3 regions of the Colwellia sp. KS18-150 genome follow, and region 1 is predicted to be linked to each of the others. Evidence: predicted binding sites of a transcription regulator. Region 1 holds the regulator's gene; each other region holds the start of a gene.
What was found. The regulator sigma-54, encoded in region 1, starts transcription at its own class of promoters, with help from an activator protein. The targets are predictions, from matches to a motif close to GTTGGCACGNNNNTNGNNT.
Positions count from the first base shown of each region.

Region 2: the regulator sigma-54 is predicted to act here: its motif matches at 1,365-1,383, upstream of AC27IF_RS01480 (NarK family nitrate/nitrite MFS transporter).
Region 3: the regulator sigma-54 is predicted to act here: its motif matches at 1,052-1,070, upstream of AC27IF_RS11425 (DUF1707 and DUF2154 domain-containing protein).

Region 1 is NZ_BAAJMC010000001.1:552,141-554,350, forward strand. It holds gene hpf (ribosome hibernation promoting factor) at 1-31, opposite strand, end outside; gene AC27IF_RS02585 (RNA polymerase factor sigma-54) at 57-1,580, opposite strand; gene lptB (LPS export ABC transporter ATP-binding protein) at 1,660-2,210, opposite strand, start outside.
Region 2 is NZ_BAAJMC010000001.1:303,745-305,954, forward strand. It holds gene AC27IF_RS01480 (NarK family nitrate/nitrite MFS transporter) at 1-1,309, opposite strand, end outside; gene AC27IF_RS01485 (DUF481 domain-containing protein) at 1,569-2,210, shown strand, end outside.
Region 3 is NZ_BAAJMC010000007.1:153,593-155,802, forward strand. It holds gene AC27IF_RS11415 (tRNA-(ms[2]io[6]A)-hydroxylase) at 1-389, shown strand, start outside; gene AC27IF_RS11420 (sugar O-acetyltransferase) at 412-945, shown strand; gene AC27IF_RS11425 (DUF1707 and DUF2154 domain-containing protein) at 1,128-1,775, shown strand; gene AC27IF_RS11430 (acyl-CoA thioesterase) at 1,862-2,210, shown strand, end outside.

The DNA of each region.
Region 1 (2,210 bases):
CTACATGGTGGCCAGTAAGGTTAATTTGCATAAGCGTGATCCTTAATAAGTTAAATTTACAATAAACTTTTACGTTGGTTAGACGGTGGAATAGACAATGATTCTCGATATTTGGCTATAGTACGTCTGGCTACATTAATTCCCTGCTCGGCTAATAAATCAGCCATCTTACTATCACTTAGCGGTTTAGCAGGTGTTTCCGCCAAAATGAGCTTTTTAATGAGTGAACGTATGGCAGTTGATGAACATTCACCACCATTCTCAGTACTCACATGACTTGAAAAGAAATATTTTAATTCAAAAATACCTCTTGGGGTGTGCATGTACTTCTGAGTGGTTACTCTAGAAATAGTTGATTCATGCATATCTACCGCTTCGGCTATATCGTTTAGTACCATGGGGCGCATTGCTTCTGCACCATGTTCTAAAAAGCCTTGTTGACGCTGTACAATACAATTCGAGACTTTTAATAAAGTGTCATTACGTGACTCTAAACTTTTTATAAACCATTTAGCTTCTTGTAAATTTGAGCGAATGAACTGCCCATCATCACTTGATGATTTTGTCGTTTTGGTCATGGCGGCATATTGCTGATTAATCGACAATTTTGGTGCAGTATCAGGATTTAACTCGACTATCCAACGACCATTTTTTTTCTCTACAGAAACATCAGGAATAACGTATTGATCATCACCTTGAACGACGGCATCACCAGGACGAGGGTTTAACGTTTGAATTAAACGCATCACTTCTCGAAGTTGATCTTCTTTAAGTTTGGTTTTACGCATTAATTGGCGGTAGTCTCGATTACCCAGTAAGTTAATATGCTCACTAATGATGTGCTTACTTTCTTTTAGGTAAGGGGTATCGTCATCAAATTGATTTAATTGAATGGTAAGACAATCTGCGATAGATTGGGCAGCTACACCTATAGGGTCAAAAACATTAATACGTTTTAATACAGCTTCTACTTCATCTAGCTCTAGCCCTTCAATACCTACACTCTCTAAGATATCATCACAAGAAACGGTTAAGTAACCAGCATCATCAACCGCTTCAATAATCGCAATAGCTACGGCTCTATCAGTATCTGTAAAAGGGGTTAATTCCATTTGCCATAATAAGTGATCTTGAATGGAATCAGTCGTTTCACCTTGATATGTATAATCTTCAGAAGGGCTACTCACTGCGCCGGTATTGGATGTTCCCGCACTATAACTTTCTTCCCAAGTGGTATCGATATTTAATTCTTCTGGAATATCATTTTGCGCTAAAGCTTCCGTGGTAGTTATCTCGTCAATAGTTGCACTGGCATCTTCGCTGCCTTCAACAGTCGCCTGTTCAGTGTTATCCGTTGTTGATGAAAACGCTTCTTCTAGCTTTTCATTATTACTGTCACTATTTTCGTTAGTGTCGCTAGGAGTATTTTCATTAACTTCTAACAGCGGATTACTTTCAAGGACTTCTTGAATTTCTTGCTGAAGTTCTAACGTCGAGAGCTGCAAAAGCTTGATCGCTTGTTGCAGTTGCGGCGTCATGGTAAGTTGTTGTCCTATTCGGAGCTGCAGTGATGGACGCATTTAGTTTTGATCTTATCCTGTTTTTTTGTTTATATTATTTACTTTGGATTATAGCTTAATTTGCTAAGTACATTAGTTACTATAGCGTGAATTGCTCACCAAGGTATACATCTCTTACTTTTTGATTCGCTAGAATTTGATCCGCATCACCTTGAGCAATAATTTCACCATGGCTAACTATATAAGCATGCTCACAAACATCCAAGGTTTCTCTGACATTATGATCAGTAATTAAGATACCTATGCCACGTTCTTTAAGATGAATAATGATCTTTTTTATATCCCCTACTGAAATAGGATCAACGCCAGCAAAAGGTTCGTCTAATAAAATAAATTGTGGTTCAGCAGCTAGCGCACGCGCTATTTCGACTCTTCTTCTTTCGCCGCCTGATAAACTCATGCCTAAATTATCTTTGATATGGCAAATATTAAATTCTTCGAGCAAGTGTTCAAGCTTTTCTTGTTTTTGACCTTCATCAAGGTGTTTACGAGTTTGTAAAATAGCCATGATGTTTTCAGTAACCGTCAGTTTTCTAAAAATAGACGCTTCTTGAGGTAAATAACCGATCCCACGTCTCGCTCGTTCATGCATAGGCGCTAACGTAACATCTTCATTATTTAATATTATTT
Region 2 (2,210 bases), 250 kb from region 1:
ATACTACAGCACCAACGTTACCATAAGCGCCTGTCATACCTGCAATTTGACCCGTTAAACGACGTTTAATTAATGGTACGGCAGCAAAAACTGCACCTTCACCTGCTTGTACGAAGAATGAACATGCCATGGCTGCAATTACAGCTAAAACAATTGGCCAGCTGTTATCGATAGCCGACATAGTGAAGTAACCTATCGCTAAACCAGCTGTTAAAATTAATAAGGTTTTCTTACGGCCAAATTTGTCTGATAACCAACCGCCACCAGGACGAGACATTAAGTTCATGAATGCATAGGTTGAAGCAAGCATTGCTGCGTAAACCATGCTAATTTCAAATGTTTCAGCAAAGAATAACGGTAACATAGATACTACAGCCAATTCACTGCCGAACGTAGCAAAATAAAGAATATTTAATACCGCCACTTGCTTGAATTTGTAACGGTGAATTTCAGCGACAGGCTCTTTGAATACGTGACCATTTACTTTGATGGTTTGCTTAACTTCTAACGCGTATAATGCAACCAATGAAATATAAGCAATTAAAGCACTGCTTTCAGTTAATAAGCTAACACCTGCTGGAGAAAGCTTCCATGTTAATAACGCTAACGCTCCATACATAGGTAATTTCATGATTAGTAGTAACCAGAAGTCGCCTTTAGAAGTAACTTCCATCGCACCTGTTTGCTTAGGTTTGAAGTATGTTGACCCTTTAGGGGTATCTGTTACGTTTGCATACCAAATAAAACTGAATGCTAAGCTTAACGCACCCGTGATACCAACTGCATATCTCCAGCCGTCATCACCACCAAACATTAATGCAACAGTCGGTAAGGTCATTGCCGCAGCGGCAGAGCCAAAATTACCCCAACCACCGTAGATACCTTCAGCTGTACCTAATTCGTTCGCAGGGAACCATTCAGATACCATACGAATACCGATAACAAAACCTGCGCCGATGAAACCTAGTAAGAAACGAGCAATTGCCGCTTGTTCAAACGAGTCAGCCAAAGCGAACATGAAACAAGGAATACTACATACAGCAAGCAGAACAGCGTAAGTTAAACGAGGGCCGTATTTATCCGTTAACATCCCGATAATAACACGTGCTGGGATGGTTAATGCAACGTTAAGTAGCATTAAGGTTTTAATTTCTGATTTTGTCAAACCAAGAGAGTCTGCAACAACAGATACTAATGGTGCAAAGTTAAACCATACTGCAAAGGTGATAAAGAACGCTATCCAGCTCAAGTGTAAAACTTTCATTTTACCGGTAAATGACAGAAGCTTAATGCCCGCTTGTGTACTCATAAGTAATTCCTATTTCTAGTCGTACGTAGATGATAAAGTTAAATTAACAGATATAGAGCAAGTGAAGTGCCAATACGTAAAAGTAATTTTATTTATTGTTATCAGATGTTTATATGTTTTCTGTCTATATGTGTTCTGTTTTTTTGCACTGTTTCCACTATGTTGCACAGCTAAAGTGCAAAGCTTGTCGTAGTGACTTTTATGCTGTTACAATAAGTGATTACTTTGATAATCATTTTATGTAAAGGACTTCCTATAAATGAATAACTCGTTGAATTCTGTATTGATTTTACTGGTTTTGTTACCGTGTATTTCAATAGCTGAAACCAAGACTGATGAGAAAAATTGGCAGAAACCCAATCCCGTTTTTAAGCAAGAATTTGACTGGTTAAAATTGAGCTCCGATGAATGGTTAAAAGGCGATATCGTTTCAATGTACGATGAAGAGCTCGAGTTTGATAGTGATGAGCTCGATATGCAAACGATTGATTGGGATGATGTAGCAGAGCTAAGAAGTAAAGATGTTCTTAGTATTCGGATGATTGATGGCACTATTGCTGAAGGATACCTTGTCGTCAAAGAGGGTAAGCTAACTTTAGTGAAAAATGGTCAAGCAGTTAACTATAAACTCTCAGAATTAATTTCAATCGCATCATCGGAAAAAAATGAAATAGATTTATGGGATGGTTATATTAAACTGGGAACTAATTTTCGTCGTGGTAATACCGTTCAATTTGATTATACAATCAATGCTGGTGTACAACGAAGAAGTTCGAGTAGCAGATTCAAAGCGGATTACACTGCCAATTACAGTCGTTTTGAAGACCAAGATACCGGAGTTGAGTCAACCACCGCTGATAGTAGTAGGCTAACGTCGACTTATGATTGGTTTTTTAGTCAA
Region 3 (2,210 bases), on a different contig from region 1:
AGCTAATCCACTTTAAGCAAGTGTTAAAGTTATTAGTCGCTCGAGATGTCACCTTAGGACAAGATAAAAAAGATCCTTACATCAATCAGATCAGACAGCTTTTTCGCAATGGTACTAACTTGTTTTTAATGGACAGATTATTGGTAGCTGCTGTTATTGAAGCACGCGGCTATGAAAAATTTTGGTTAGTTTCACAAGCCTTACCTGAAGGTAAAGATAAAGATTTATATGTCGCCATAGCTAAATCAGAAGAAAAGCATAAAAATTTATTCGTTGAATTAGCGTATGAATATTTTGATAAAGCACAAGTTGATGAACGCCTTGAAGAAATCTTAATTGCGGAAGCTGAAATATGTAAAAACTTACCTATTAAAGCGGTGCTGCATTAATTCATATGTTTAACGCCATCTAATGAAAACACGTTTTGATAGCATCACACCGGCACTAATCAGCCGAAGAAAATTGGTGCATGATACTTGTCGCCAGTTTTCACGTAGCCCTAGTAAAGGCAACTTGAAACGATTGAAAGCTTTGTTTCAACATTGTGGTGAAGGGGTATTTATAGAATATGGTTTTCATATGGATTATGGCGATGGAATTTCAGTAGGGGATAGAAGCTTTATAAATGCTAACTGCACGATAATTGATGGCGCTAACTCTACTGAAAATACCATTAATATCGGTAATGATTGTTTAATTGGTCCAAACGTACAATTACTGGCGGTTTCTCATGATTTAAATCCAAAAGCTAGATTAACAAAAGCCAATTTTAGTGAAAATATTAATATTGGTGATAATGTTTGGTTAGGTGGCGGTGTTATTGTACTTGCGGGTGTCACCATCGGTGATAATTGCGTTGTTGGGGCAGGGAGTATTGTTACTAAAAGTATTGACGAAAATGGCTTTTATGCTGGTAATCCGGCAGTGAAAATTCGTGATTTGTAGGGTGTTAAAATATACTAACTTGTAGCAATTTATACCAAAACATAGTTTTATTTTCACACACTAAGAGCGTATCGTTTTTAGTGTATTGTATTTTAAGGAAAAATATATTGGCTTGGTATTTGCTTTTTTAAGCATAGAATTAAGTTCGTATTATGAAACTAACGTATAAAAAGGAAATAAGAATGTCAGTAACTTTAGAAGACAGGCCAACAGAAACAGTTCGTAGTGAAGTCATTGATCAACTGATCATGAATTATAGCCACGGTGAATTGTCTTATGAAGCGTTTGAAAGACGACTGGATCAAGCAATGGAATTGCAATGTAATAAATCATTGGTAGCACTTGCTGAAGACTTACCATTAACCGTAGATAAAGCTTTTGTTGAGAATAAAAAACAAGACTTAGCGCCTAATTTTGTTCAAGGGGAGACAGAAGATCTAGATTATATGGTTAATATCTTTAGTGGTAGCACCCGCGGCGGTGCTTTTAAATTACCAAAAGAATTACGTTATATTAGTATATTTAGTGGTACCGATATTGACTTAACCCACGCCCAGTTTTGCCAAGATATTGTTCGTATTAAAATCTTTAGCTTATTTAGCGGTGACTCCATTTATGTTCCTGAAAACGTCAATGTCATATCCAAAGCATTTTGTATCTTTGGTAGCATAGATAATTCAGTGGCCACTAACGCCTTACCCAACAATGGTGCCCCGACTATTATTATTGAAGGGCTTTCAATCTTTAGTGGTGTTGATATTGAGATCAAACGTAGTGTGAAAGAAAAGTTTGTTGATATGGCGAATAGTTTAAAGAAAATGTTCTCATAAACAGCGTCTTTTCGATGGTTTGCATAGAGACAATAAGAGATTAACGCTATAATTATGCCATTGAAATTTTGTTTACAGGCTAGATTATGCGCTTTCTCTCTCGTCGTTTGGTTATGCCAAACGATTTAAATTATGCAAACTCTTTATTTGGTGGTCGAGCACTGGAGTGGATTGATGAAGAAGCGGCTATTTTTGCGATTTGTCAGTTAGAAACCAATTGTTTAGTAACCAAACATATTGGTGAAATTAGCTTCGAATCAGCTGCAATGCAAGGTGACGTAGTTGAGTTTGGCTTGGCAACCAAAAAGGTAGGCAAAACATCTATTACCGTTACTTGTTTAGTACGAAATAAAGCGACTAAAAAAACCATCTGTTTGGCTGATGATATTGTTTTTGTACAAGTCGATCCCGTCTCTCGTAAACCTATCCCTCATG